Regions from separate parts of the Dongia sp. P2_B8 genome, predicted to be linked through region 1. Evidence: predicted binding sites of a transcription regulator. Region 1 holds the regulator's gene; the other holds the start of a gene.
The links. The regulator PhoB, encoded in region 1, activates phosphate uptake and scavenging genes when phosphate is short. The targets are predictions, from matches to a motif close to TNTCATAAAACTGTCA.
Positions count from the first base shown of each region.

Region 1 (15,110 bases):
AAAGCTGTAGCCGACAACCTTCCCACAGACTCGAGTTTTGACGCAGCACGCCAGATCATGGCAACCCTGCCGGACCCCGATCAGATCCTGGCCGATGCCATTGCCAAGATTCCCACCATCGTCCCTTTTGCCGCCTTGAACAGCGACCCACAACGCCCGCAAATCTTGCCGATGCGCAAGGCCGGTTTTGTCTTCGGCGGTGACAGTCCGGGACGTTTCATCTCACCCTGGCGCTACTGGGTCTCGTCCTTGCCGATGCTCGAGCAAGTTGCGATCGGCGTCGGTTCAGTCAATGCCGACCCGGATTTTGATGGCACGATCCGGCAGATATCTTTGTTCCTCCAACTCCCGGACCCCAGCAATCCGACACCATTCTATCCCTCTCTTGCCGCCGAAACGTTGCGCCTGGCACAGGGGCAAAGCACATATGCCGTGAAATCCTCGGGTGCCAGCGGGGTTCTTTCCTTCGGGGAACATACCGGCATCTCGGTCGTCAAGATCGGGCAGGCCATCATACCGACAACACCCAATGGCGCAGTCCTGCTCTATGACAGCGGTCATCAGCCTGCTCGTTTTTTTTCGCTGGCCGACCTGATGGAGCCCGATTTTGACCCCAGCATCGTTGCAGGGCGTATCATTTTCATCGGCAGCTCGGTCGAGGGCCTGCGCGACTACAAACCGACGCCGAACGCCGAATCGACAACCGGCGTCGAGATACATACCCAGATCGCCGAGCAGATTTTCAGCGGCGTTTATCTACATCGTCCGGATTGGGCCTTTGGCCTGGAGTTTGTAGCTCTCGGCGTGTTCGGTATCGTTCTCATCGTCCTGGCACAGCGGCGCGCAGCGATCCTCGGCCTGGCAATCGCCGTCGTGGCGATTTTCGGCTCCTTTGGTACATCCTATTATCTGTTCCGAACTCAAGGATTCCTGCTCGATCCACTCTATCCGGCAGGAGCTGCCTTTCTGATTTTTGTTACCGCGACTCTTATCGGCTTTATCCGTACCGAGCGGGAGAAAGCGCATGTGCGCGGGGCCTTCTCGCGGTACCTGTCGCCGATCCTGGTCGATCAACTCTCCAAGAATCCCGAGAAGCTGAAATTGGGCGGCGAGCTGCGTGAACTCACCGTGATGTTTAGCGATATTCGCGGCTTCACCAAGCTTTCGGAGGGGTTGGACCCCCAGCGCCTGACCACCGTCATCAACAGCTTTCTCACGCCCATGACGCGGGTCATTCAAAACCGCCAGGGCACCATCGACAAATATATCGGCGATTGCATCATGGCGTTCTGGAATGCGCCCATTGATGTCGAGCCGCATGGCCGCATGGCCATCCTCGCCGCTTATGACATGCGCGCCGAACTTGTCCGTATCAATCAGCTTTTTGCCGCGGAATCCGCCCGTACCGGTGACAAGCTGATCGAGATCAAGATCGGCATGGGCCTCAATTCCGGCATCTGTTGCGTCGGCAACATGGGGTCCGACCAGCGCTTCGACTATTCGGTGCTGGGCGATACCGTGAATACTGCGTCGCGCTTGGAAAGCCTGTCACCGGCCTATTTTGTCGATCTGGTGATTGGTGAAGAAACCGCCGCCACCGTCCCGGATTTCGCGCTGCTGGAACTCGATCAAGTGCGGGTCAAGGGCAAGAACGTGCCGGTGCGCATCTTTACCGGCCTCGGCGATGAGAGTGTGGCCAAGACCAATAGCTTCCTTGGGCTCAAAGGTGCCCATGATGCGATGCTGGCGGCTTATCGCGGACAGGCCTGGTCGGCAGCCAAGGCAGCGCTGGCGCTGGCGCGCGAGGCGGCCCCAGACCACCTCGCCAGATTCTACGACATGTATGAAGCCCGCATCGCCCAGTTCATCGCGGCCCCGCCGCCCGAGGATTGGGACGGTGTTTATGTGGCGACGACCAAGGGCGGGTAAGGACAGATCGAAGCCACACTTTCTGTCGTCATCCCCGGGCTTGACCCGGGGATCTGCCTGCGACGGCTAGGCGGCTGATCTTGATCCCCGGGTCAAGCCCGGGGATGACGGGTAAAATGAGAAGAGCTCGTTAGACATGGCAGACGAGCCGCGGTCAGCAACTCAATCCTCGATATCGAGCGCGTAGCCGGCCGACCGCACGGTGCGGATAAGATCCGGCATGCCGTCGATGTTGATCGCCTTGCGCAAGCGGCGGATATGGACGTCGACCGTCCTCGGTTCGACATAGATGTCGCGGCCCCAGACATGGTCCAGCAATTGCTCGCGCGAGAAGACGCGGCCCTGATTTTCCATGAGGAATTTCAGCAGGCGGAACTCCGTCGGCCCCAGATGCAGGTCGCGATTGTCGCGGCGCACCCGGTGGGTCGCGAGATCCATCTCGAGATCGGCATAGATGAGGTTCTCTTCGCCCGATTGCGGCCGGGCCCGGCGAAGCGCTGCCTTGGCCCGCGCCATCAGCTCGGAGGGGCTGAACGGCTTCGTCACGTAATCATCGGCGCCGGTTTCCAGGCCCCGGATTTTGTCGGCTTCCTCGCCCTTGGCGGTCAGCATGATGATGGCTGCGGATTTCAGGTCCGGCGTACGACGGATCTGTCGGCAGACTTCGATGCCGGAGACCAGCGGCAGCATCCAATCTAGGAGGATGAGGTCGGGCGTTTCTTCCCGAGCCTTGACCAGCGCATCTTCACCGTTGGTCGCTTCAACGACCCGGTAGCCTTCGGCTTCAAGATTGTATTTGAGGAGCGTGAGCAAGGCCGGCTCGTCCTCGACCACCAGCACCACCGGTTTGGCGCGCTGGTCGGTCGTAACCTCGCCCCGGGGCGCATCCGCCCGGCGGGGGCGTTCAGCCATTGATCGCAACATTGGTCGTATCTCCCTTGGGGCGCGTCTCGTCGATGGGTTTGCCATGGACCAGGAAGTGCACCGTTTCGGCGATGTTGGTGGCGTGATCGCCAATCCGTTCGATGTTCTTGGCGATGAACAGCAGATGGGTCGAGGCACCGATATTGCGCGGATCTTCCATCATGTAGGTGAGAAGTTCGCGGAACAGCGAGTTATACATCTCGTCGATGCTCTCGTCCGAGCGCCAGGCAGCAATCAGCCCTTCCGCATCGTCATTGGCATAGGCCGAGAGGACCGCATTGATCAGCTTGATAGCAAGGTCGCCCATGCGCGGGATCGAGCCCGTGGGCTTCAAAGGTGCCTGCTGGTTCAGTTGCAGGGTACGCTTGGCGATGTTCTTGGCATAGTCGCCGATGCGCTCGATATCGGACGAGATCTTGATCGCCGCCACAACCTCGCGCAGATCCTTGGCCATCGGCTGACGAAGTGCCAGGATCTTGAGCGAGTCCTGCGCCACCGTCATTTCGATGGCGTCGATCCCTTTATCGCTTTCGATGACACGAACAGCCTTGTCGGAGTCGCGCTTGGCCAGCGCATTGATGGCATCGGCCAACTGCGCTTCGGCACGACCGCCCATGGCCAGGATCTGCTCGCGCAGGCGGCGCAATTCTTCGTCGAAGCTCTTGACGATATGGTCGGGGGCTTTTTGCGGCATCATCAATTGCTCCTCAGCCGAACCGGCCGGTGATATAGCCCTGGGTCCGTTCGTCCTTCGGGCTGGTGAAGATCTGTTCAGTATCGCCCCATTCGATCAATTGTCCGAGATGAAAAAATGCGGTCTTTTGGCTGACCCGGGCGGCCTGCTGCATGGAATGGGTGACGATGACGATGGTGAAATTCTCGCGAAGCTCGTCAATCAGCTCCTCGATCTTGGCCGTGGCGATAGGGTCGAGGGCCGAGCAGGGCTCATCCATCAGGATGACTTCCGGGCTGACGGCAATGGCGCGGGCGATGCACAGGCGCTGCTGCTGACCGCCCGAAAGGCCGGTTCCCGGCTGGTCCAGGCGCTCCTTGACCTCTTTCCAGAGGCCGGCCTTCTCCAGGCTACCCCGCACGATTTCGTCGAGTTCGCCCTTGGTCCCGGCCATGCCGTGGATGCGCGGCCCGTAAGCCACATTGTCGTAGATCGATTTCGGGAACGGGTTCGGCTTCTGGAACACCATACCGATGCGCGCCCGCAGCATCACGACGTCGAGCTTCTGGTCGTAAATGTCCTGGCCGTCGAGGGTGATCTCGCCACCCACCTTGCAGCCGTCGATAACGTCATTCATGCGGTTGAGGCAGCGCAGGAAAGTCGATTTGCCGCAACCCGACGGGCCGATCAGTGCCGTCACCATGCGTTCCGGCACGTCGAGATCGACGTCGAACAGCGCCTGCTTGGAACCGTAATGCACGGTCACCTTGCGGCCATGCATCTTCGCGAGTGTGGGAGAGATTGCGTTCATGAGATCCTACCAGCGCCGCTCGAATTTGCGGCGAACAAAGATGGCGATAGCGTTCATGGAAATGAGGAAGGCCAGCAGCACCATGATGCCGGCGCTGGTCTTTTCGATAAAGGCACGCTCCGGGCTGTCGGCCCAGAGGTAGATCTGCACCGGCAGGACAGTCGCCGGATCGGTCGGGCCATGCGGCACGTCGACGATGAAGGCCACCATGCCGATCATCAGCAGCGGTGCCGATTCGCCGAGCGCCCGGGCAAGGCCGATGATGGCACCGGTCATGACGCCCGGCATGGCGAGCGGCAGGACATGGTGCGTCACCACCTGCAAGGGCGAGGCACCAATGCCATAGGCAGCTTCCCGGATCGATGGCGGGACAGCCTTCAGGGCTGCGCGCGTCGCGATGATGATCGTGGGCAAGGTCATCAGCGCCAGCACCATGCCACCCACCAGCGGCGCCGAGCGCGGCAGGCCGAAAACACCGAGCAGAACAGCAAGTCCCAGAAGACCGAACACGATCGAGGGGACGGCAGCAAGGTTGTTGATATTGACCTCAATGATCTCGGTGAGCCGGTTCTTCGGCGCGAATTCCTCGAGATAGATGGCGCTCATGACACCGAGTGGCAAGGCGAGGAGCACCGTCACCAGCATGGTGAAGATCGACCCCATCAAGGCGCCGAGGATACCGGCCTGTTCCGGCTCGCGTGAATCACCTGCAGACAGGAAGGTGCTGTTGAAGGCGCTTTTGATCTGGCCCTTCTCCTTCAGCGCATCGAACCAGGAGATCTGCGTGTCCGACACGACCCGCTCGGTTTCAGGCAGGTCGCGCTTGATGAAGCCTTTCGCGAGCATGTCCATATCGTCGGCTGCCACGACCCAGAAACGCTGCGTGGTACCGGTGAGCGCCGGATTGGCAAGTACGGCCTGGCGCACGGTGTCGCCGGCGCTGTTGCTGACCAGATTGTAAAGCAGCTTGCGATCGGCGCGGCTGGTGACATCCGGGAAGGCGGTCTTCAACGCTTCCTTGACCAGGCCCTGATAGTCAGCCGCCACCAAGGTGTCTGTGTCGTTCTTGCCATCCGGCGTGATGACGGCGGGGTCGAGCACGATGTCGAGCGCGACCTCGGTACGGTAGAAAGCGCTGTAGCCCTTGCTGCAAACCGAGACCAGCAGGACTGCCAGCATGGCGATGGCGAGACCCACTGCCAGCTGGCCATAGAAGCGGAAACGACGCTCGGCGGCATAGCGGCGGCGAATCCGCCTTTCGCTGAGGTCCGGGCGCTTGATGCCGACCTGATCCATTTGGGCGTCACTCATATTGCTCTCGATATTTCTTGACGATGCGCAGGGCAACGATGTTGAGGATGAGCGTGATAACGAACAGCAGCAAACCAAGGGCGAAGGCCGCCAGCGTCTTCGGGCTGTCGAATTCCTGGTCGCCCACCAGCAGGGTCACGATCTGCACGGTAACCGTGGTGACCGCTTCCAGCGGGTTGGCGGTGAGGTTGGCGGTGAGGCCCGCCGCCATCACCACGATCATGGTCTCGCCGATGGCGCGGCTCACCGCCAGCAGCACGCCGCCCATGATGCCGGGGAGGGCTGCCGGGACGACCACTTGGCGGATGGTTTCGGATTTGGTGGCACCCAGCGCAAAGGCGCCATCGCGCATGGCCTGCGGGACAGCATTCATCACGTCGTCGGACAGCGAGGAGATGAACGGGATGATCATGACACCCATGACAAGGCCGGCAGCCAAAGCCGATTCTGACGCGACATCGACACCGATATAGGCGCCAAAACCACGGATGAGCGGCGCCACCGTGAGGGCCGCGAAGAAGCCATAGACCACGGTCGGGATACCGGCCAGGATTTCGATGAGCGGCTTAGCCCAGGCACGCGTCCTGCGGCTAGCATAGTCGGAGAGATAGATCGCCGACATGAGGCCGATGGGAACAGCCACCACCATGGCGATGACGGTGATGAGCAACGTGCCGGCGAAGACCGGGATGGCACCGAAGGCACCGGACTGCCCGACCTGATCGGCGCGGATCGCCATCTGCGGCGACCATTGCAGGCCAAAGAGGAATTCGAACGGCGAGATCTGCGCAAAGAAGCGCAGGGCTTCGAACACCAGCGACAGCACGATACCGACCGTGGTCAGGATCGAGAGCAGCGAGCAGACGATGAGCAGCACCATGGTGGCGCGTTCGACCGCGTTGCGGGCACGGAAGCTGGCACCGACATGGCGCTGTGCCCAGGCAAGCCCGATGGCAGCAACACCCAGGGTCGCCGCCGCGATCGCTGCCCAGATGACGTCATGGCCCGTCCTGGAATCGCCCGGCAGGTAATGGGCGGCCACGGCACCAAGAACGAGGGCCAGCGCGCCCGGCACGAAGGCGCCAAGACCGACGAAGATGCCGTGATAGCCGGGCAGCGAATGGAGTTCGCGGGTGGCGCCCCGGACACTGGCAAAGGCGCGGCGACGGCCGAGCTGGAAGCCGACTGAGCTGAGGAGCAGCAACAGGCCACCGGCGATCCAGGGCAGCAATGCCGAGGTACCGCTGAGATCGATGCCAGCACCGAGCGAGCTTGCAATCGGCAGGGCAGCAAGGACGGCTGCCGCCACCTCGGCATGTTCCGGGGCCGGCATCGGCACCATGCCCTTGTCGGCAAGATAGCCTTGCGGGCCGGATGCTTTTTCGCTCACAAATTCCGCAACGAATTCGGCAAGGCCCGGCACGATCGCACGATGCTGTTTCTTGACATAGAGATAGAGCTTGCGCGCAATCTCGTAGCTACCGTTGATGATATTGTCTTCCGTGGGTTCGATACCGTCCATGACGCTGCCCTGCAGCTTGTCGCGGTTGTCGGCAAGGAAGGAATAGCCCAGCACACCGAAGGCGGTCGGATTGCCGCTCAATTTCTGGACGATGAGGTTGTCGTTCTCGCCGGCATCGATATAGGCGCCATCCTCGCGCAAAGTCTGGCACTTGGCCTTACGTGCCTTCTCATCCGCAATGGCGGTGATTTCAGGGAAAGCGTGGCAGGCCTTCTCCATCACCAGTTCCAGGAACGCATCGCGGGTGCCGGAGGTGGGCGGCGGGCCTAGCACTTCGATCTTGTCGGCCGGCAGGGACGGATTGACCTCGGACCAGAGCCGATAGGGGTTGGTAAGGAGCACGCCGTTGACCGGCACCTCTTTCGCCAGCGCCAGATAAAGATCCCGGATCGACAGGCTGCGCGGTGCCGCCCCTTTGGCGGCCGCCAGCACGATGCCGTCATAGCCGATCTCAACCTCGACGATGTCGGTGACGCCGTTCTTCTGGCAATCGGCCTTCTCGCCATCCTTGATCGGGCGCGAGGCATTGGCAATGTCCGGGAAGCCTTCGCCGACACCGGCGCAGAACAGCTTCAGGCCGCCGCCGGTCCCGGTCGATTCCACCACCGGGGCCTTGAAGCCCATCTGGCTGAAATGCTCGGCAACCGCCGTTGAAAACGGATAGACCGTGGACGATCCCACAATATGGAGCTGGTCGCGGGCCGCAGCTGCCTGCGGCAGCAGGCCGACGCCGATGAGTGCCGGAACCAAAACGAGGCCCAGCAATGTGGTAATCCGAAGCCGGCGGTAACCCAGGAAGCCGCGTTGGCGAAGCATGTTGGAGCTCTTTCCCTTGTCGTCGCCCGGCTGAGTACGACACTAATGTTACAGCTTGATGAACCTCCAAAAAAGACGCACTGACAAGGGCTTAGATTCACTCTGGCGGCAGCCGGCCTTGACGAAAGGCGGTTGAATCGGCCAGTTTCGGCCCTTCGGTTCAGATTTCCCGGGGTGGACGCCATGGCCTATGACACCAACAACATCTTCGCCCGCATCCTGCGCGGCGAGATTCCCTGCGATAAAGTCTATGAGGACGACCATGTCCTTGCCTTCCGGGACATCCGCCCCCATGCCAAGGTCCATGTCCTGCTCATTCCCAAGGGCGCCTATGTCTCGCTCGAGGATTTCGCCGGCAAGGCCTCTGATGCCGAGATCCTCGCCTTCCACCGCGCCATCCCCAGGATCAGCGCCAAGGTGGGCGTTGCCGTCACTGGCTACCGGGCCATCGCCAACAGTGGCGCCGACAGCCATCAGGAGGTCCCGCATTATCATCTGCATCTGCTGGGCGGCCAGCGCCTGGGTCCGCTGCTGAGCCTGCCGCAGTAGCGACCTGTGAGCGTCGCTCACGGCTGCTGCCAGATTTCGTCGATTGTGGGAATCACCATTGCACGCCATGAACGGCCAGCCACAAGCAACAGCCAACCACGGACTGGGAGCTGCCGACATGCTGACCCTCTATGACAGTGCGATTTCCGGCAACGCCTACAAGGTACGGCTGCTGCTACACCAGCTGGGCTTCGCCGTGAAGCGCATCGAGATGAATGTCGATGATGGCTCGACCCGCACGCCGGATTTCCTGAAGGTGAACCGCAACGGCAAGGTACCGGCGATCGTGTTGGCGGACGGCACGGCGCTCTCGGAATCAGACGCCATTCTCTACTATTTCGCCGACGGCACGCCATTCTGGCCGGATTCGAAGCTTGATCGCGCTCGCGCGCTGCAATGGATGTTCTTCGAGCAGTATAATCACGAACCGAGCATCGCCGTCGTCCGCCACTGGGTGGCACATCTGGGAAGGACACCGGCGAACGAACCACAGCTGCCGGCCAAAATCGCCGCCGGTTACCGGGCGCTCGATGTCATGGAAGATCATCTCGGGCACCATGATTTCTTCGTCGGTAAAAACTATTCGGTCGCCGACATCGCCCTCTACGCCTACACCCATGTCGCTGATGAAGGCGGCTTCGACCTCGGCCGCTATCCCGGCATCACGTCATGGCTCGCGCGCGTGGCAAGCCAGCCACGCCATATTCGCATCACCGACTGAAACCGTCGCTCAATCAGCGATTTCGTAGTCGACCTGGATCATGCTTCCGAAGGCGAATGCCACGCATCCCACGTCGGCATCCTTGCACCATTGCAAAGCGCGTGCCGGAAAATCGCCGGGGTGGCATCGGCCGGTGGGGCAATAGGAATAGGCAGAGGCCAGCCCATTGTCGGTGACGACGAATACGCCAGTGCCGGATCCGAGCTTGAGTTTGTACTCTTCGAAATCCTGCCAAACAGCGCGAGAAATTAGCAGGGTTTCGTCACTATTGACCTTGACCCAGCTTTGCTGCGACTGGCAGGCCGCAAACGTCATGGCGCCCAGCAGGGTCGCTACGTGAATGCCTTTTCGCTCGATATATGGCATTGCCATCTAGTTCGCGATCTCAAAAAATACGGTATGTCGACCTTCCCGCACGCTGGGAAAGAGCCTGAGCTTACGCATCGACGATCTCAGTCGACGATTTCGTAATCGACGAGGATTGAGCTCCCCTGCGCAAAGATCACGCATTTGACACCGGCACTCTCGCACATCTCAATCACTTTGCCGGTGTAGCTGCCAGCGCGGCATTTGGTTTCCGGACAATAGGTGTAGGCCGATCCCGTCCCGGATTCCGTCACCGCGAACGCGCCGGCAGCTGATCCCTTGATGCGCAGATACTCTTCGTAATTGGCCCATACCGCGCTGGTGATCTGCAGCTTCTCATCCGGTGCGAGGGTCGCGCGCCCGGCCTGCGGCTGGCAGGCCCCGAGCAGGCCGCAGGCCAACACCAGAAGACCGGCGGCGAACAAAGAAGATCGATTGAACGACATGATGGCTACCTATTCCGCGACCGCGTAATCGACGACGATATCGCTGTCCTTGGCAAAGACGATGCATTTATAGCCATCGGAGGCGCAATTCTTGATCGCCTCCGACGAGTAGTTGATGTGGTAGTAGCAGGCCTGGGCGGCGCTGCAATAGCTGTAGGTCGCATAGTAGCCGTCTTCCGACACCACGAAGGCACCGCGTGCGCCGCCGCTCACGGCCTGCAGATATTTTTGATAATAGTCCCAGGTGCCCTTCGAGATGACGAATTTCTCGTCGGCATTGAGTTTGATGCGCCCGGCTTGCGGCTGGCACGCCGACAGCAGTGGCATGGCGAGCAAGACGATGGACAGGCTGGCCAAGGCCGCCCGGAAATGATGACGCAAGAACGCCCCCTATTAGTTTACGCACCCACCGGCATGCTCGCATATTCCGAGAGCGCCGCCAAGCGTTGTCGTATTTGCGTCAGCGATAGGGGTCGGCCGCATCGCGCAGGCCGTCACCAAGGAAGTTGAACGCCAGCACCACCACGATCACGGGAACGATCGGCAGCATCAGCCATGGATAGAGCGCCACCACGTTGATGTTCTGTGCCTCGTTGAGGAGGACACCCCAGGAGGTGATTGGCGGCCTGATGCCAAGACCGAGGAATGAGAGCGCCGTCTCGCCAAGGATCATGCCCGGAATGGCCAGGGTGGCCGAGGCGATGAGATGGCTCATGAAGCTTGGCATCAGATGCCGGAAGATGATGCGTCCCGGCGACGCGCCCATCAATTGCGCGGCCACGCAGAAATCTTCTTCGCGCAGCGACAGCAGGCGCGAGCGCACGGCCCGGGCGAGACCCGTCCAGTCGATCAGCCCCAGGATGACGGTAATGCCGAAATAGACCAGCATCGGCGACCAGGTGACGGGCAGGATCGCCGCCAGCGCCAGCCACAGCGGCAAATGCGGGATCGAGCGCAGCACCTCGATCGCCCGCTGCATCAGATCATCGACCCAGCCGCCATAATAGCCGGCAAGGCCACCGAAACTGATGCCGAGAATGAAGCTGACCGTGACACCGATGAGGCCGATGGTGAGCGAGATGCGCATGCCGTAGAGCACGCGCGAGAGCATGTCGCGGCCGAGGCGATCGGATCCCAGCAGGAACAGCGGCGTATCATTGTCCGGCGGGCAGAACAGATGCACATCGCCTGGGATGAGTCCCCAGAACTTGTAGGAATCGCCGTGGCAGAAAAAGCGGATCGGGCGTGGATCGATCACGTTCTCGGTATAGATCCGTTGCAGATTTTCCATGTCGAGCTTGTAGTCGAGCGCATAGACGAACGGCCCGATGAACTCGCCCTGATGGGTCCAATGGATGCTCTGCGGCGGCGCATAGATGTAATCGACATTGCGCACATGCTGGCCATAGGGCGCCAGGAATTCGATGAACAGGATGGCAAGATACATGAATGCCAGAACAAGGCCGGCCGCAACCGCTACCCGGTGGCGGCGGAAGCGCAGCCACATCATGCGCCATTGCGATGCCAGATAGATCTTCTCCAGCGCCGGATTGACGCGGTCGACGGCATAGGGATCGAACGGCGCCTGGCTGACGAAATGGGTGAGGTTCGATCCATGGTGGATCGAATGCCGCGGTTCACCACCCAGGGTGCTGTCTTGCGGGCCGGGCACGGGAATATCACTCATTTGTCGGCTCCCGCACCCAGGCGGATCCGGGGATCCAGCAGCGCCAGCAAGACATCGGAGATGAAGATGCCGATGACGGTCAGAAACGCCATGAACATCAGGAACGATCCGGCGAGATACATGTCCTGCGACCGCAGGGCAGAAAGCAGCATCGGTCCGGTGATGGGCAGCGACATCACCACCGACACGATGACCGAACCGGAAATCAGCTCCGGCAGCAGCGACCCGATATCGGCGATGAACGGATTCAAGGAAATGCGCAGCGGATAGCGCAGCAGCAATTTCATCGGTGCCAGGCCCTTGGCACGGCCCGTCGTGACATATTGCTTGTTGAGCTCGTCGAGAAGATTGGCGCGCAGGCGCCGGATCATGCCGGCAGTTCCCGGCAGGCCGATCACCAGGACCGGCACCCACATATGCTGGACGACGCTCATCACCTTGGCCAATGACCAAGGCTGGCCGACATATTCCGGTTCCATCATGCCGCCGATCGAGGTGCCGAACCAGATATTGGCGAAATAGAGCAGCACCAGGGCAATGAGGAAGCTCGGCGTCGCCAGGCCCAGATAGCCTAGGAACGTGAACAGATAGTCGAACAGCGAATATTGATGGGTCGCGGAATAGACCGCGATCGGGAAGGAGACGATCCACACGAACAGGATCGAGGCCAGCGAGATGATCACCGTCAACGTCAGCCGATCGCCGACCACTTCGGAGACCGGCAGGTTATGCTCGAAGGAATAGCCAAGATCGCCGAACAGCAGGCCGCCACTCTCATGGTGCAGCCCGTCCCACCGGCCGAACATCCAATGCAGATATTGCACATGGACCGGCTCGTCGAGGCCATAGGTCTTGCGCAGGAACTCCATCTTGTCCTGGTCCATGTTCTCGCCGCGGGATTGCATTTCGGCCATCATGGTTTCCAGGAAATCGCCGGGTGGCGCCTGAATGATGACGAAGACGAGCATGCTGATGGCCAGCAGGGTCGGAACCATGACCAGCACGCGCTGAATGAGATAGCGAAGCATTGTGCCGGATTCCTATTGCAGCCGGTTTTCGACTGGGCTGAGTTCTTTGGCTTTGTCCTGCCAGAAGGTATCGGGCCGGTAGATCCCGAAATGCGCCCCCGGTTCCCAGGACCAGATCCCCTTGTCGGGAATATTGTGCATGCCCTTGGCCACCACGACCGGCTGCGGGATATTGGCAACGGTCCCGATGGTATAAACCTGTTCCGACCAGAGCTGCAGGATATCCCCCCAGATCGCCGTGCGGGCAGCACTGTCGGTCGATTCCCGCCAGGCCTTGAGAAGGTCGGAAAGCTTCTGCGCCTCCGGAAGGTCGACCGGCGTCCCGTTCATGCCGCTGGTTTCAAGAAACTGCCCCCATTTCGGCCACATCAATTGCTGCTGAGTGAAGGGGGCAAATTCCTGCGGGCTCATATCGGCCGTCGGCAGGCCGTTATCGACGCCAAAGAACACCGACATGATGCTGTCGCCGGCAAAGACCCGGTCGCGGAACACTTCGCGCTGCGACGGTTTCACGAACATGTCGATGCCGATCTCGCTCCACGTATCCTTGATCAACTCCAGAATGTCCGATTCCTCGGTCGATTCGCCCGCCGTGTCGATGATGATGGTCATGCGGCGGCCGTCGGGCAGCAGGCGGAAATGTTCATCGTCGCGCGCGGTGAGGCCCATCTCGTCCAGCAGCCGGTTGGCGGTCGAGACGTCAAAGCTCGACCAGGCTGTCTGGTAATGCGGCTTGAACAGCGGGCTCAGATTCTGGATCGTGTTGGCGCCTTCCTTGCCAAGGCCGTAATAGATCGCCTGGTTGATCTCGTGGCGGTCGATGCCAAGGGACAAGGCGCGGCGGAAGCGGACATCGCGGTTGACGGCGCGCCATGCCTCGTCGTTGCAATTGAGGTTGGGATAGAGCGCAAAGTTGGAGCCGCGGCTGTCTTCCCAAAGATGCAGCGAGAAGCGACCGCTTTTCTCGGCCTGCTTGAGGAATGTGTAATTGTCAAAGCGGATATAGCGCGCCTGCAAGTCGGTCTCGCCCGCGCCGGCCTTGGCGGGAATGAGCTTGCTCTCCGCCACATCGAACACCACTTGGTCGAGATAGGGCAGCTGCTGCCCCTTGGTATCGACCCGGTAGTAATAGGGGTTGCGCACGAACACCAGCCGATCGGCCGGCGGCTTGATCCGCAGCACCCAGGGATCGAGCGTCGGCAGTTTCGGATTGTCGTTGCGATAGAGATTGCCGCGCCGGTTGAGCAATGCCGCCCAACTCGGCTGGCCGCTATCCTTGACGGCCGCTTCCAACTCCGCCGGATCGGCATATTTCTGATGGAATTTTTTCAGATATTTCGACGGCGCATAGATATAGAGCGGCCCGGCAGCCGCCAGCGCCGGCAGGAATTCGGTGTTGGCCTTGGGCCAGGTGTAGCGGATGGTGGTGTCGTCGATCACCTCGACCTGCGGCGGCGTGCCATCGACCAGCATGGTTTTCGGCGGGCCGGCCGGCATCAGATCGGCATTGTTGGCGACATCTTCCCACCAGAAGCGGAAGTCCTCGGTGGTGAAGGCCTTGCCGTTCGACCATTTGTGGCCCTTGCGCAGATGGAGGGTGAAGATGCGGCCCTCCTGCACGTCGAAGCTTTCCAGGAGATCCGGCACGATCTTATAGTCGCGGTCGTAGCCCACCAGGCGCGCATAGGAATAGGCCACCAGGATGCGGCTGTCCTTGGGACTTGCCATCAACATGCGCAGCTCGCCGCCTTGCTTGCCAAGCTCGGCCATGCTGGCCACGGCAGGGTTCTCCGGCAGGCGTTCCCCAACCGGCGGCAAATCGCCCTTGGCTTCGCTGTCGGCATAATAGGCCGGGCCGATATAGCTGCCGGCCTCGGCCGCCACAGCAAAGCGCACAGCGGGCACGAATGCAGGAGTGATGAGAAGAGCGGCCAGCGCTGCCTTCAGCAAGAATCTGCTCATGCTGCAATGCTCCGGATAGCAAGGCCGGCACGCACCCAATGCCCATTGCCGATATCGACCAGGGTCGGCTGGTTGTCGGCATCGATGGTGAAGGGGGCGGCCCAGGCGGATGGCAGGGACGTCTTGCCCTCCATCACCTTGTTGAAATCGAGCGGGTTCTCAAGCGACGGGTTGGGCACCGCGGCCAGCAGCGCCTTGGTATAGGGATGCACCGGGTTGCGGAACAATTCCTTGGTCGGCGCCAGTTCCACCACCTTGCCGGCGCACATCACCATGATCCGGTCGGCGACATAATCGACCACTGCCAGATTGTGCGAGATGAAGATGTAGGTGAGTCCCAATTTATCCTTGAGATCGCGCAGCAG
Region 1 is NZ_JBFUDM010000007.1:197,910-213,019, forward strand. Features, by position in the region: gene AC1DWZ_RS19575 (CHASE2 domain-containing protein) at 1-1,929, shown strand, start outside; gene phoB (phosphate regulon transcriptional regulator PhoB) at 2,092-2,853, opposite strand; gene phoU (phosphate signaling complex protein PhoU) at 2,834-3,550, opposite strand; gene pstB (phosphate ABC transporter ATP-binding protein PstB) at 3,561-4,337, opposite strand; gene pstA (phosphate ABC transporter permease PstA) at 4,344-5,648, opposite strand; gene pstC (phosphate ABC transporter permease subunit PstC) at 5,641-6,879, opposite strand; partial or broken gene AC1DWZ_RS19605 (substrate-binding domain-containing protein) at 7,042-7,986, opposite strand; gene AC1DWZ_RS19610 (histidine triad nucleotide-binding protein) at 8,170-8,535, shown strand; gene AC1DWZ_RS19615 (glutathione S-transferase family protein) at 8,654-9,256, shown strand; gene AC1DWZ_RS19620 (hypothetical protein) at 9,266-9,628, opposite strand; gene AC1DWZ_RS19625 (hypothetical protein) at 9,709-10,068, opposite strand; gene AC1DWZ_RS19630 (hypothetical protein) at 10,078-10,449, opposite strand; gene AC1DWZ_RS19635 (ABC transporter permease) at 10,529-11,755, opposite strand; gene AC1DWZ_RS19640 (ABC transporter permease) at 11,752-12,783, opposite strand; gene AC1DWZ_RS19645 (ABC transporter substrate-binding protein) at 12,796-14,745, opposite strand; gene AC1DWZ_RS19650 (ABC transporter ATP-binding protein) at 14,742-15,110, opposite strand, start outside.

Region 2 (15,110 bases), on a different contig from region 1:
TCCTCTTCTTCCAGGTAGCGCCAACCCTGAAAAGCGCGCCGCGGGCGAATCTCGGTCACGATCACGGTCGGGTCGTAAACGATGGCGCAATAGGGCTTCCCCTGCTCGTCCGTGACCTCATCCAGGCGCAGAATGCGGTGCCGCACGCAGATGCGGCCCCGTATAACCCAATAAAGCGACCCGCCATCCAGCACTTCATCAGCCCGGCGCGGGAACGAACGGGTCCAATGCTGGTCTTCCAGGGGCTTTTTGGTCGACCGCCGTTTGCGCGCCATCTCTTCGCGATAACGAACCAATTCAGCGATGCTGTCGATTCCGACGCAGAGTTTAACCAGATGAACCGTCATATCTTGAAAACTGACCACCAGGGATTGAAGGAATCTCAGCGATTAAAGAGATCTCAGGGCATCAGCGAATCAATTTCGAGATCGCCTTGAATGCCGGCGCGGCAGCTGTGCGCAGCCATTCGAACAGCACCATTTCGCTGGTCACTACGTCAATACCGGCCGCGCGCATTCGGGCCAAGGCGATGGTGCGACTTTCCTCCCGGCGGGAGGAAATGGCATCGGCGACCACCGTCACAGTCAGCCCGGCCGCCCTCATATCGAGGGCAGTCTGGAGGACACAGACATGCGCCTCGATGCCGCAAATGATCGTGTTGCGACCCTCAACCCGTGTCAGGGCATCGCGCAACGATGCGTTCGCAAAGCAGGAGAATTCCATCTTCTCAAATGCTTGATTGACTCCCGCAAGGGTCATCAGCGAGGGCAGCGTACCACCCAGCCCCTTGCGATATTGTTCCGAGATCACAATGGGTACCGCCAGTTCGCGTGCCGCCTGGATCAGAATGCCACAGCGATTCTCGATCATCGCCGCGTCCAGGATTGCAGGGGCCAAACGCTCCTGCATGTCAACGATTAATAATTGAGAATTATCGACATTCATCAACATAACAATCTCCCAGAACCTGCGATTTTGACGGCATTTCCTCAAGCATATCGCCCCGTCGACATTGACAAAAGCCAGCTTCCGACTATATTCCCCGCCAGGTATGCGGCGGTCGCCACGGGAGCCGAGGGCGGCCGTTTTGCTTGTGAGATCGGCATCCATTTTTTCGAGACATCATGGTTTTTTCCGATCTGGGGCTCAGCCCCGAGCTTATCCGCGCGGTCACCGAAGCCGGCTACATTGAACCCACGCCGATTCAGGCGCAGGCCATTCCGACGGTGCTGATGGGTCGCGACGTGCTGGGCTGTGCCCAGACCGGCACCGGCAAGACGGCCGGATTCACGCTGCCGATGATCGACATTCTGGCGAACGGCCGCGCCAAGGCGCGTATGCCACGGTCGCTGATCGTCGAGCCGACGCGCGAACTCGCCGCTCAGGTGGCGCAAAATTTCGAGAAGTACGGCAAGTATCACAACCTCAACCACGCACTCATCATCGGCGGCGAAGGCTTTGCCGATCAGGAAGCGAAGTTGATGCGCGGCGTTGACGTCCTCATCGCGACGCCGGGCCGCCTGCTTGACCTCTTTGAGCGTGGCAAGATCCTGCTCATCGACGTGAAGATCCTGGTGATCGACGAAGCCGATCGCATGCTCGACATGGGCTTCATTCCTGATGTTGAGCGCATCGTCAGCCTGCTGCCCAAAATTCGTCAGACGCTGTTTTTCTCGGCCACGATGGCCCCGGAAATCCGCCGTCTGTCCGATCAGTTCCTGATGAACCCAAAAGAGATCACGGTTTCGGCACCCGCCAGTACGGCCACGACCGTGACCCAGGGCATGATCGTCGTCAACGATATGGACAAGCGCGAAGCGTTGCGCCGCCTCATCCGTGCTGAGAATGTCGGCAACGCGTTGATTTTCTGCAACCGCAAGGTCGACGTCGACATCCTCTACAAATCGCTGACCAAGCACGGCTTCAAGGCCGTGCGCCTGCATGGCGACTTGGCGCAGTCCGCACGTAGCGAGACGCTTGAGATGTTCAAGCGCGGCGAAGCTTCGCTGATGGTTTGCAGCGACGTTGCTGCCCGCGGCATCGACATCGCCGGCCTCACTCATGTGTTCAACTTCGACACACCGATTCATGCCGAAGATTATGTGCATCGCATCGGTCGCACGGGCCGCGCCGGCAAAGAAGGCCGCGCGTTCACCTTTGCGACGCCCGATGACGGCAAGAACATTGCCGCTATCGTCAAGCTGATCGGTAAGGAAATCCCGACCATCACCATCGACGGTATCGAATCGCAGCCGTTCGGCGAAGGTGACGGTCGACGCGGCCGTGGCCGCGGTCGTGGTGCACCTGCTGGCCGGACCGATCGCGGCCGCGGTGGCAAGGATCGTGGCCGCCACGGCGATCGTCCGCAGCGCGAAGATCGCCCCCATCAAGGGATGGACGGGCATACTGCGGAAGAATCGATCGCAGCCATACCGGTCGCTGATCTCGAGCAGCCGGTTACGGTGCTTGATGTCCAGAGCAACGGTACCGCACCGGCCGAGAAAAAGGCCCGCGCGCCGCGCCGCCGTCGCGGCAGCAAGAAGGATGGTGAGACGCCGAACACGGAAGCCGTGATCGATGCCGCGATCCCGCATCCGACAGACTCACTGCACCGTCACGACGTGCTGGAAGCCAGCACGGCCTTGCCTGTGGCACTAGACCCGGCAACGCCAGTGGTCGTTCATCCGCGCGACCAGAAGGCCCTGCTACCGGTCCAGCCGCACGAAAATCGGCATCAGCGTCGCGCCAACTCGAAGCCACATCATGAAGAAGAAGCGATGATTGCCGGCCACGGCTTTGGCGATCATCTGCCGGCCTTCCTGCGCCGTCCGGTTCGTCTGCCGGCAGGTGACCGTCGCACGGGCAAGTAAGCGGCGTCCTCGCCGCCTTACTTCATCAAACGCGTTGGGCTGAGTTCGCCGGCAGCTTCCAGAATCGGCTGACCGATGATGGCCAGATGCGAATTGATGCGCTTCAAATCGCGCAAGATGTCGAGATGCAGGCTGCTGGTCTGAATGCTTTCGATCCGGCCCGAGCGTAAACGCGACAGATGGTTCTCCGCAGCACTGCGCTCCATTTCACGAAACAGCCGCTTCTCCTCGAACAATTGGCGCGCCAGCTTGATGTCCCCGGACATGAAGACATTCATGGCAAGTTCAAGGTTGTGCGTCAGGCGTTCGTGCAGCTGATCAAGCTCCTGCGTTCCCTCGGGCGAGAATTTGAGCTGGTACTTCACCTTCTTCGAGGCAAGCTCCATCAGATTCTTGTCAACGATATCGCCAATATGTTCGAGATTGGTGATGAGCGTGATGAGATCAACGACCTTCTTCTGATCGGCCGGGTCCATCAGTTCGCGGCTGACACCCGTGAGATAAAGCTTGATCGCTTCATTTAGGCGGTCGATCTGCGTATCGAGATCGCTCACCTGCTTGATGAGGCGCCGATCGTCGGAGCGGAAAACCGCCAGCGACTGACGCAACATCTGCCCGACGAGATCCCCCATGCGCAGCGCTTCGCGACCGGCATTGGCGAGTGCGATGGTCGGCTGGTCGATCGGCCCCTGCGACAGGTAGCGCGGCTTTCCCGGGTCGTCGACGCCGGCCTGGTCGGGCAGCAAGCGTGCCGTCAGTCGCGCGATCGGTCCGGTAAAGCCTATGAAAAGCAGAGCCAGGGCCAGGTTGAAAGCTACATGGTAATTGAGTGCCTGGCGCGCTGGCGCTGCCTCAAGCATCGCCAGATAAGGCTGCACGAGCCCGATCAGCGGTACTGCCAGAAACACGCCGATCACACGGAACAGCAGATTGCCAAGCGGGACTCGCCGTGCCTCCGGTGGTTCGCCGGCCGTTGCCAGGATGGGCATGACGGCGCTTCCAAGATTGGCGCCAAGAACGAGGGCAAGACCAAGATCGACTGGCACCATCGCCTTCGCCATGAAGCTGATCACCAGCAGCACAACGGCTAGGCTGGACGTCGAGAGCACGGTGAGGGCAGCTCCAACCAGGACGCCGAAGACCGGAGCGTCGCTCATCAATTGCAGGATCTGTGGCAGGAGCGGCGCATCCCGGATCGGCTCTGCCGCATCCGTGATGAGATGCAGCCCCAACAACGCGATACCCAGACCGACGATGGCACGCCCCAGGTCGCGGACCTTGGAATCTTCGAGCTTGTTGAACATCACCCAGCCAATGACGATCAGCAGAGGTGATATCCAGCCGACTTTGAATGAATAGGCCTGCGCCACCAGGCTGGTGCCAAGATCCGCGCCCAGCATGACTGCAAGTGCCCCGCCCGTCGTCACCAGCTTCCGCGACGCAAAGGACGAAGACAGCAGTGCCGTGGCGCTGGAGGATTGCAGCAGACAGGTGATGCCCAAGCCCGACAGAAAGGCCGTGAAGCGGTTGTTCGTGGCCCGGCTGAGATATTGACGCAACTGCGCGCCATAGGCCCGCAGGACGCCCGTCCGCACCATGCGCAAGCCCCAGAGCAATAGCGCCGCCGCGCCAAACAGATTCAGCAGAAAGATCATCCTGGTCCCGCCTCGACTCGCTTGCGTCCCGATTTATGTCATCAAATTGTAACATAAAGGGTTAACGGCCGCCGATGTCAGCCTGGAACCGACTTCTATCCCGGCGCTTGCGCCAGTATGGCGGCTGAAAGAAATGCGCCGCCATACCGAGCGCCAACGCTGCGAATGCCCGCAACCTGACTAAATGATGCCTTCTGCCTTTGCCGCAAACTGCTCCAGCAATTGCACCGCATAACCGGTCCCGCCGGCCGGACATGTGGATCGATCCTTGCCGGCAAATTCGCGCCCAGCGATATCAAGATGCGCCCACGGGCGATCTTCCACAAATTGCTTCAGCAAAGCGGCGGCATGCGGGGCATCACCGGATTCTGAATCCTCGGCATGATGCTTGATGTCGGCAATGCGCGATTCAAGATGCTCGTCATAGACCTTGTCGAGCGGCATGCGCCAAAGACGTTCGCCGACCGCCTGCCCCGCCGCCGTCAATTGCTGGGCCAAGTGATCGTCATTGGCAAAGATGCCGGCAAACACGGTTCCAAGCGCCGCTTGGATCGAATAGGTCAGAGTCGCGAGATCGACAATCGATTTCGGTTTGAAACGCGATGCCGTGTAATAGAGCGCATCGATGAGAACCAGGCGCCCTTCGGCATCGGTGTCGATCATCTCGATGGTCCGGCCGGCCAGCGTCTTGACGATATCGCCCGGTTTGAAAGCTGTCCCAGACGGCATGTTCTCGACCAGACCAACGACCCCCACGACATTGACCTTGGCCTTGCGCGCCGCCAGGGCGTGAATGAGACCTACGACCGCGGCACCACCCGCCATGTCACCCTTCATGTCGTACATGGCACCAGAGCGCTTGATGCACAGGCCACCTGAATCGAAGCAAACACCTTTGCCGACAAAAGCGAGTGGCCCCTCGCCTTTCACTGCCTTTGCCCCGCTATACTGCAATACCAGCAGACGCGGCGGTTTGGCCGACCCTTTGCCAACCGACAGCAACGCATTCAGTCCAAGCTTGGCCATCTGCTTTTCATCGAGCGCTTCGACCTTCACACCGAGCTTGGCAAGCGCTTTGGCGCGCTCAACGAAGCTCTCGGGATAGAGCTCATTGGGTGGTTCGTTGGTGAGGTCGCGGGCCAGCGCCACGCCGTTGGCAACCGCGCCGAGGCGGACCATGACCTTCTCTGCGTCAGCAGGCTTCGACGTCACCAAGGTCAGGCCGGAAAGCGGCTTTCCCTTATCGGGCTTGGGGGCGGTCAGAAAGCGATCGAAGCGGTAATTGCGCAATTGCGCGCCCAGCGCCAGTTCGCCGGCCAGCGCCGCTTCATCGAGTTTGCTGCCCTTGACCGGATCGACGAGCAAGGTCGCCTCAGTCTCAAATTCCTTGACGAGATGGGCCGCGAGCGATCCGCCGGCTTCGCGCAGCGACAGGGCGTCTACCTCTTTCGCAGCACCCAGGCCGAGCAGGATGACACGGCGCGCCTGGGTACCGGTCGGCACCAGCAGGTCAGTGAGTTCCCCCTTCTTGCCCTTGAAGCGTGGCAAAGCAAGGCTTCGCTGCAGTGCGCCTGAGAGTGCCTTATCCAAAGCCTCGCCACGTGGGCCGAGCTTGCCGCCCTCGGCAATCAGCACGACCAGGACGGCGGCGCCAGCCGCCGGTTTGGCCACAAAGTCGATTTTCATCAGGGGATTCCTCTAAATCTTCAATTCAGGTGGTCGCAGCTATCAGGCCTTTTTCCCGGTTTTCCCGGATCGCAAAGGCCATCAGTCCAGCCAGAATAGCCAAGCCGAAGGCTGCAAGCCAAACCCAATCATACTTCGCCGACCAATCGAAGATGCGCGCGGCCAGGAATACGCCGGTAGCGCCCCCCAGGGCATGGCCCGCTGACAGCAACCCCATAGCCAGCCCCATGACCTTGAGACCGAGATGGCTGGCCACCAGGCTGGCCGTCGGTGGCACGGTCGAATAATCGAACACACCGAAGACGACGGCAAAACCGAACAGCAGATCGATATCCTTAGCGGCAACCAGCAGGATGAGAAAGCTGAAGGCGCGCGCGATGTAGATGGCACCCAGCAGAAGCGGCCGGTTCATGCGGTCCGTCAGCCAACCGGCAAACACCATGCCGGCCAGATTGATCGCCGACAGAAGACCATAGGCTAGAGCGCTCTCCTGGGGCGGAAATCCGCAGGTGGCGGCGAAGGGCAGAAAATGCGTTTCGATGACGCCGGTAGTCGTGAAGCCGCAGATGAAGAAACTCCAGAACAGCAATTGGAATGTGCCGCTCTTGGCCAACCTGGCCAGCCGGATCGGCAGACTCTCCAGTGCTTCTTTCTTGCGCACCGATTTTCCGGCACCTTCCTTGCGCAGCAAGAAGAACACGATTGGCGACAATGCCAGACAGGCGAATCCCAGGACGACATAGCTGGCGCGCCAGCCAAAAGCCGCGAGGATGAGGGCCACGATCGGCACGAACAGGAACTGCCCGGCGGAGGATCCCGAGGTCGCGATGCCAACCGCCAGGCCCTGCCGTTCGCTGAAACGATAGCTGACGGCGGTCGAGACGACATGCGTCGCAACGGTACCGAACCCGATCGCCCCGAGCAGACTATAGGCCAGATAGAATTGCCAGGCATTCTGCACCGTGCTGGTGCCGAGCATGCCAGCGCCCAGCGCTATGAGGCCGAAGCCCAAGAGCAGGCGTGCGCCGAATTTGTCCACGAGATTGCCGGCGAAGGGCGCAACAATCGCCATGATCACGAGTGCCCAGGCAGCCGCGTCAGACACGCCCGTGCGCGTCCAGCCGAGTTCCAGCTCCATCGGCGCCATGGCAAGGCCGATGTTGGCCCGCGCCGAAAATCCGATGGACAAAGCGGTGAAACCCAGACCGACGACCAACCAGTCAAGCACGCTCTGGCGGCCGACAACGCCGGTACCCACATTTCGCCCACGCATGACACACCCCTGTTTCAGGGGCGCGTCCGTCTTGTAATCGACTAGCCCAGCGCCCCAACGGTGTGGATGATACCCGAACTCAGGCGCCTGACCAGCGTATAGAGGCCGGCGATCGGGCTGAAGATCGCCTGGTGCTCGCGCTCATAGGTCTGGTGCCAATCCCCCACATAAGTCGAGGCTTCTCCGAAATCGCCTTCGAACTTCAATTGTTCGACCTTGGGAAAGATGGTGTTGAGCTTGCGCATGGCATCATCGATTTCGAGATGGAAGATCTTCGAAACAAGCTGCTGCCTGTTGATATTGTGCTGGTCTGAAAAGTCCGGAATGTGGGCCGTCAACGTGAAGATCCGCATGATGAGGGCAATCCGCAGCCCATGGAGCAGCCGCAAGTCCATGCGCACTTCATCACTGATCTTGGCCTGCGGCAGCCCCACCAGCGCGAACCCTTCGCGCAAATCAAGCATATCGCGCTGGAACACGCGATAGATCTTAGCAAGCTTTTCATAGACTCTGTCGCCTTCGAGATGCTCGGCGACATGGCGCAGTTCTATGGCATGCGCCGGATCCTTGGCCTGATAAGCACGCGACAGCCACTGCCCAGGATCGAACAGATCGACATAGCATTTCAGCGCTTCGAGATCCGTAAACGCCAGCGCCCAGTCCACCATGCCCATCAAGCGACGGCATCGCGGCGAAGATTGATAAAGCCGCTGGAACCGCTCCGGATCGCGCGCAATCGCCTGCCCTACGCCACCAACCGTGTTGGCGAGCAGACCTAGTTGCTGCAGAATTCCGTTATGCGGAATGGCGCGCATCTGGCTGGGATGGGTGAGGTTGACGCGCTGCGCCAAGCCTTCATGCTCGCGCTTTACCGGGCGTGACCCGCTGATGAACAGCAAATTGCCGCCGAATGTATCCAGCAAGGCAGCGTAGGCCGGATCGTTCATCACCTCCTCGTTGAAGCGGCGAATGGTGATGAAGAATTCTTTTACATAGTCCTCATCCTGCCGGTAGGCGGGATCGGATTCGACATCGTCGGTGGGAATCGGCAGCATGTATTCGAGAATGCGAGTCACCGATGCCAAGGCAACATCCGGCGTGATGAAATAGAGATAACCGTCGCCACCTTGGAAGCTTGCCTCCTCCTTCACACGGATGCCGGCCTGGGCGAAATTCTGGCGACTGACGGGCGAGGCGACGTATTCCAGCCGGGCCCGGAAATCTTCCGGATGCCCACCGCGGCCAATCGATTCACCATGGGTGTCAAAAATGACCAGTTCGACATCGTCGAATCCGCGCTGGCGCATCAGTTCTGCGAGCTTCAAGCGCAACCATTCGACGGAAATGGCCGCCACCGTCTGGCCGAGATGCCGGCCGGCATCAGAAAATCCGGTCTGGATGCAAAGTCGCCCACGCTGACGCACATAGGCCGCGAAGGCCGGATTCTGCAGGCATTCGTCAATCACGCGAATGCCGCGTTCGAAGGCCTTGGTGGTTTCGAACAAGGGTGAAATGTCGACCTTGCCGGCAACCCCAAACAACTTGGCGAAATAGAGCGCCGCCAGCAGCGTCAACGGCGTTTCTGTTTCGGCGATCAGGAAACGCACTGGCACCGTGGCGTCGATATACTTCAGCATCTTCGCCACGATCATGAAGAGCCGCTTGGCCGACGTGCGCTCCGCCAGGATCGAGGCGAAATTGATCTGCACCGGCTTTACATTCAGCAGCAGCTTGGTGATAGCGGCGATGTAGGAGCGCTTGTGCGCCGGATCGTCTGGCGCTGCTTCCATGTCGATCAACTTGCGGATCGCGTTGTGAATCTGGACGGCATTGAGGCGCACATGAGTATGCGCCATGCCCAGGCCATGATTGGCAATTTCGGCCCGCAACACAATCAGCTTGCGCCGCTGTTCAGGCTTCTTGGAGAGACCGAGGGCCTGGTCGATCAGTTCCAGCAACTGCGCAGAATCGATCAGGCGCAGCTCACGCCCGTCATGCATGCGCTTGGCGATACGACGCACTTCCTCGGCCCAGGCCAAGGGCGCCTCGCCTTCCTTCTTGCCACCTTGAAAAACTTCGATCTCGTCCTCAGCCTCCTTGATCGCCAGCGCCAGGCGGCTTTCAAGCAGTTCAAGGAGGTGCATCAAATTGACATCGCTGCGCTTTGACTCGATCCCGCTACGCAGTTCTTCAACCAGCGTCACATAGCGCTGCAGCTGTAGCACTTGGATCTTGAGGCGCGTGAAGAGGGTATCGCTCCATTTGATGTCGGACCGCCCATCAAGGTCATATCCAACCCAACTCGCGACCGTCATCAGGCGCGGTGAAAGCAGCTCCCATTGATCCGGGTAATGTTCGGCAGCAACATCCAAAGAAATTTCATAGGCCCGCCGCAGGGCAACGTGGATATTGGCGATGGCCGCGACGGACATGTCGTATTCGTAGGTAAGATCGAGCTTCTCCGGCGGACGATGTTCGACGGCCCGCGCGTCGTTTAGGATTTTGCGGCGCCGCGCTGCAGTCACCTTCTCGCCGTCAGCCGTGCGTCCGACACCAAGCTCGGCCAGCAAGCGCACCATCTCATGCGATTGGCTGAAGGTCGGGTGACCAGTGATGACAATGCCGAACAATTCGCGCTCGACGGCTGCCTTGTAGCTTTCAAATGAGATCCGGCTCGCTTTGCTCTTGCCGCCGCCCGGGCGCCTTGAACCGGCGGCCAGTGCCTGGAAGACCTCGCGCAGGCGCTGTTCATTGCGCTTGGGATCGCTTTCGCCCAGATAGTGATTGAGCCGCTCTGCACGGTGTTCAAAACCGGATACGGTCAACTCCTGGATCAGAGTCTCGACCCCACCCAATGTCAGCTTGCCATTCTCAAGGCGCTTGCCGACTTCCAGAGCCAGAAGCTTCACCGAATTGCCGAACGGGTTGCGCTCGCGCAAGGTTGCAAGATCGCCAAACGCGGTCTTCAGCTCGCGCTCTGCCTTCGCGGCATCGAAGCTGCGTTCTGCCGGAAACATGCGATCGAGTGGCTTCAGCCCAGCCTCCAGGGCCGCACCTTTCGCCGAAGGCTTGCGAGCCGCCGCTTTGACCCGCAAAGCAGCCGCATCTCCAGCTCGCGACTTTGCCCGCTTTGCCGTGGTCATCTAAGCCTCCAACTCATGAATAGTCTTGCGCCGAACGCTTAGAGTACAGCGCTCGGCGCAACCGCAAAAGAACTTTTGTGCAGTGCAATAATAGAATTCTAGGCGCTTTGGCGAAGTGCCTCCAGCGCAGTCTGGCCGAGTTCGGCCGGACTGGGTGTAATCCTGATGCCGGCCGCCTGCAGCGCCTCGATCTTTTCCGCGGCACTTTCCCCGCCGCCGGAAACGATCGCCCCGGCATGGCCCATGCGCCGGCCCGCTGGCGCCGCCTTACCAGCAATGAAGCCGACCACCGGTTTCTTGCGCTTTTCCCGTTTCAGGAATTCCGCCGCCTCAATTTCCGGGGTGCCACCGATCTCACCTATCATGATGATGGCTTCGGTCTGGTCGTCGCCTAGGAACAGTTCCAGAATATCGAGGAAGCTCGAACCGTTGACCGGATCGCCGCCGATGCCCACGACCGTCGACTGTCCCAATCCGACCGCTGTCGTCTGCGTCGCGGCTTCGTAGGACAGCGTCCCTGACCTGGAAACGATGCCGATCCTGCCTGGCTTGTGCACATAGCCTGGCATGATGCCCATCTTGCACTGATCGGGCGTGATGATGCCGGGGCAGTTCGGGCCGATGACACGGGACTTCGTACCCTTCAGCTCCTTGCGGACCCGCGCCATGTCATGAACCGGGATGCCGTCGGTGATGGCCACGATGATCTCGATACCCGCGTCGATCGCTTCCATGATCGAATCCATGGCATAGATCGGCGGCACATAGATTGCTGTCGCATTGGCGCCGGTCTTCGCACGCGCCTCAAGCACGGTATTAAAGACTGGCAACCCAAGATGCGAGCTGCCGCCCTTGCCTGGCGTCACGCCGCCAACCATGCGCGTGCCATAATCCATGGCTTGCTGCGAATGGAAGGTACCCTGGGTACCTGTGAAGCCCTGGCAGATGACCTTGGTGTCTTTGTTGACGAGAATAGCCACGGCTCATGCCCTCCCGGCTGCAACGATTTTGGGTGCCGCATCTTTCGATCGTGTCGCGGCTACGATCTTCTGGGCCGCATCGGCAAGGGTTGTCGCAGTGATGATCGGCAGGCCAGATTTTTCCAGGATCTCGCGTCCCAGCTGCACGTTGGTGCCCTCAAGCCGCACCACCAGGGGCCGGTCGAGACCGACTTCCTTGGCAGCGCCGACGATGCCTTCGGCAATCGAATTGCACCGCATCATCCCACCAAAGACATTCACCAGAATGCCGCGGACGCCAGGATCGTTGAAAATGAGTTTGAAGGCGCAGGCGACGCGCTCCTTGGTCGCAGCGCCGGCGATATCCATGAAGTTCGCGGGCTGGCCGCCAAAATGCTGGATGATATCCATCGTCGCCATGGCGAGACCGGCACCGTTGACCATGCACCCGATATCGCCATCCAGCTTGACATAGTTGAGATCGTGGCGCGCCGCTTCGAGCTCCAGCGGGTCGACCTCATTGTCGTCGCGCAGATCCTGAATGTCGCTGTGCCGGAACAGCGCGTTGTCGTCGAAGATCATCTTGCAATCGAGCGCCACCAAGCGGCCGACACCTGTCACGACCAGCGGATTGATCTCGATCATTACAGCGTCGAGGCTGCGGAAGGCCTTGTTGACAGCCATCACCAGGCGCACAAATTTATGCACCTCGCGTTCCTTGAGACCCAGCGCAAATGCCACCTGCCGCGCCTGGAACGCCCGCATAGGTGTTGCCGGCTGCATGTCCAGACGGATGATCTTGTCCGGATGGTGGGCCGCCACTTCTTCGATATCCATGCCACCTTCGGTGGAGGCAATCAGCGTGACCCCGCCCGTCGCACGATTGATCAACTGCGCCACGTAAAGTTCGCGGGCAATGTCGCTCGCCTGCTCGATATAGATTTTCCGCACCAGACGACCTTCCGGTCCGGTCTGATGGGTAACCAGCTTCATGCCAAGCATCTGGTCTGCGTTCGCAACGACTTCCTTGATCGACTTGCAAATCTTGACACCGCCGGCCTTGCCGCGGCCACCGGCATGAATCTGTGCCTTCACCACCCAGGTGGGGCCGTCCAGTTCTTCGGCGATAGATTCCGCTTCGACCAGGTTGTGCGCGACATCGCCACGCGGCACCGGCACCCCAAATCGTCGCAGCAGCTGCTTTGCCTGATACTCATGAATGTTCATGGACGCTTCTCCCCTCATTCTTGCCTGCGCATTTTGGCCCAACTCCCCGGCATTTCATCTTGGACTTCAGGCCAAGATGTGCGGAGCGGTGGCACTCAGAGCGCGACGTTTCGTCTCAATTGGATGGCAGATGCTGCGTTCAGCAGGCCGATTGACCAAGCGGTCGGAAATTTCTCCGACCCCCGCGTCCGGCATGCGATCACTCTGGTCGCATGGGCGGATGACGACTGCTTGTATGCGCTTGCGCGCGTGTCCGGTCGTTCGTCCAGGTGCTCATTGGCACCCACATTCATCTTATCGCTGCAGGCCTTTGCCACTGTTCCAGATTCGACTAGCATGATTGCGAAAACGTCACGAGTCGGTTGCACGCGAGAAACATGCATAAACGCTTGATGAATCGGGTAAGTCGCGGCGGCGCGATGACAACGCTAACAAGCGCGTTGTTGTTGTTGACCGCTTGTGCAGATAGGCTTGAAGCGCCGCAGGTAGAGCCCCGCTACTCGAACGTCTTCCTCGACATCAACGGCCCGAATACAGCGCGCCCGTCGGCCTACACCGACATGACATGTGTTCCCTATGCGCGGATGATGTCCGGCCTCAACCTCCGCGGCGACGCCTATACCTGGTGGAATGCAGCCAACGGGGTCTATCAGCGAGGCGCTGCCCCCGCCCCTGGCGCGGTTCTGGTGCTGGCGCAAACGAGCCGGCTGCGCAGCGGCCATGTTGCCGTCGTGCGACAGGTGATCAGCTCGCGCGAAATTCTGGTCGACCATGCGAACTGGATTCCGGGCCAAGTCACCAGCGGCCAGAGCGTCTACGACGTCTCGCCCAACAATGACTGGACCATGCCGCGCTTTTATAATGCGGAGGCCGGCGTCTATGGCAGCGTCTATCCGGCCTACGGCTTCATCTACAGGGTCGCAGCCGGCAGCGCACCGGCTCCTATCGCATCCATGGGCAGCGGAACGTCACAGACCGGGCAAGACTGGATTCCGCCGCAATAACCCGCGCTGCTGAAGATCGACAATGGTATCGCGCAACGACTGCTCCAGCGGCCGGCACTGCCAGTTGAGCTCGGTCCGCGCCTTGCGGCAGTCGAATGCCATGGACGACCGCGCCAACCGCACGCCGGTAAGGGGCGCCAGCGGCGGTTTCTTCGTGACGTTGGCAATCCCCTCGCTGACCAAGGCGGATACATAGGCCAGCCAATAGGGCACCCGCCGGCGCGGCATGGCAAGCCCGGTCAAACGTTCCAGCTCTGCCAATAGATGCTGGAGGTTGAGATTTTCGTGGCCAAGGATATACCGCTGGCCCACCCGCCCCTGCTCGGCCGCCAATAGGTGGCCAAGAGCTGCATCCCGCGCATCGACCAGGTTGAAATCGCAATCGAGATAGGCTGGCGTCGTACCGTTGAGAAAACCCAGGATCATCTTGGTCGGTGGGGTGAGCAGGAAATCGCCCGGGCCGATCGGCATGGTCGGATTGACGATCACCAGTGGCAGGCCGCCATCGGCCGCCGCCTGCGCCGCTTCTTCGGCGCGGAATTTGGACTGGCAATAGGGGCCGGGCACATCGTCAACCGAATGCCGCACGGATTCGTCGATAAGCGCATTCTGTGACGTCCGCGGCGCATTGATGTTCTTCAGGATTGATTCGGTCGAGGTATAGACGAACCGGCTCACCCGTGCTGCCGCGGCTGCCTCGATCACCCGGCAAGTGCCCTCATAGTTCACCTCGTGAAAGGTCGCAGGATCGGCTGCCCAAAGATTGGGATTCGCAGCCAGGTGAAAGACCCGGTCGACGCCGGCACTGGCCCGCGCGAGGACCGCCTTGTCCTGGATCGAGCCCTGGCGCAGCTCGACATTGGCCGGTAACGGCATGGTAGCCGAGGCTGGCCAATCGCGCAGATCAAGAACGCGCACGCGATCACCACGCGCGCTCAGCAGCGAGACCAGATGACGGCCCATGAAGCCACAACCGCCCGTCACCAGGGACAGGGGCGCCTCGCGCGTTCCCTCGTGCGCTACCGGAGCGACCATGTAAACTCCATTACCATGCGCCTCATCCACTCCATCGCGCCGATTGCGTTCGGCATGCTTTTTGCCGCCGCGGCCCCAATTCAGGTTGAGGCCGAACAACTGACTGATTCTGAGGCGGCACGCTATATTCGCACCCTGTTCGACGCAACCCTGCAAGGTGACCGTCAGGGTCCGAGTGACGGCCTGGCCAATCATTGCCCGGACATTGAAGCTGTCGGGCGTTTTGCTGCCGACCAGCTGTGGCAATTACTTTCGAAT
Region 2 is NZ_JBFUDM010000009.1:365,239-380,348, reverse strand. Features, by position in the region: gene AC1DWZ_RS22765 (DUF1489 family protein) at 1-347, opposite strand, end outside; gene AC1DWZ_RS22760 (hydrolase) at 409-951, opposite strand; gene AC1DWZ_RS22755 (DEAD/DEAH box helicase) at 1,125-2,870, shown strand; gene AC1DWZ_RS22750 (Na/Pi cotransporter family protein) at 2,888-4,525, opposite strand; gene AC1DWZ_RS22745 (leucyl aminopeptidase) at 4,706-6,211, opposite strand; gene AC1DWZ_RS22740 (MFS transporter) at 6,237-7,484, opposite strand; gene AC1DWZ_RS22735 (phosphoenolpyruvate carboxylase) at 7,526-10,627, opposite strand; gene sucD (succinate--CoA ligase subunit alpha) at 10,726-11,607, opposite strand; gene sucC (ADP-forming succinate--CoA ligase subunit beta) at 11,611-12,813, opposite strand; gene AC1DWZ_RS22720 (CHAP domain-containing protein) at 13,233-13,817, shown strand; gene AC1DWZ_RS22715 (NAD-dependent epimerase/dehydratase family protein) at 13,782-14,852, opposite strand; gene AC1DWZ_RS22710 (ABC transporter substrate-binding protein) at 14,868-15,110, shown strand, end outside.
Region 2: AC1DWZ_RS22750 (Na/Pi cotransporter family protein) is a predicted target of PhoB. The motif match lies at 4,562-4,577, and genes of this name have one in related genera.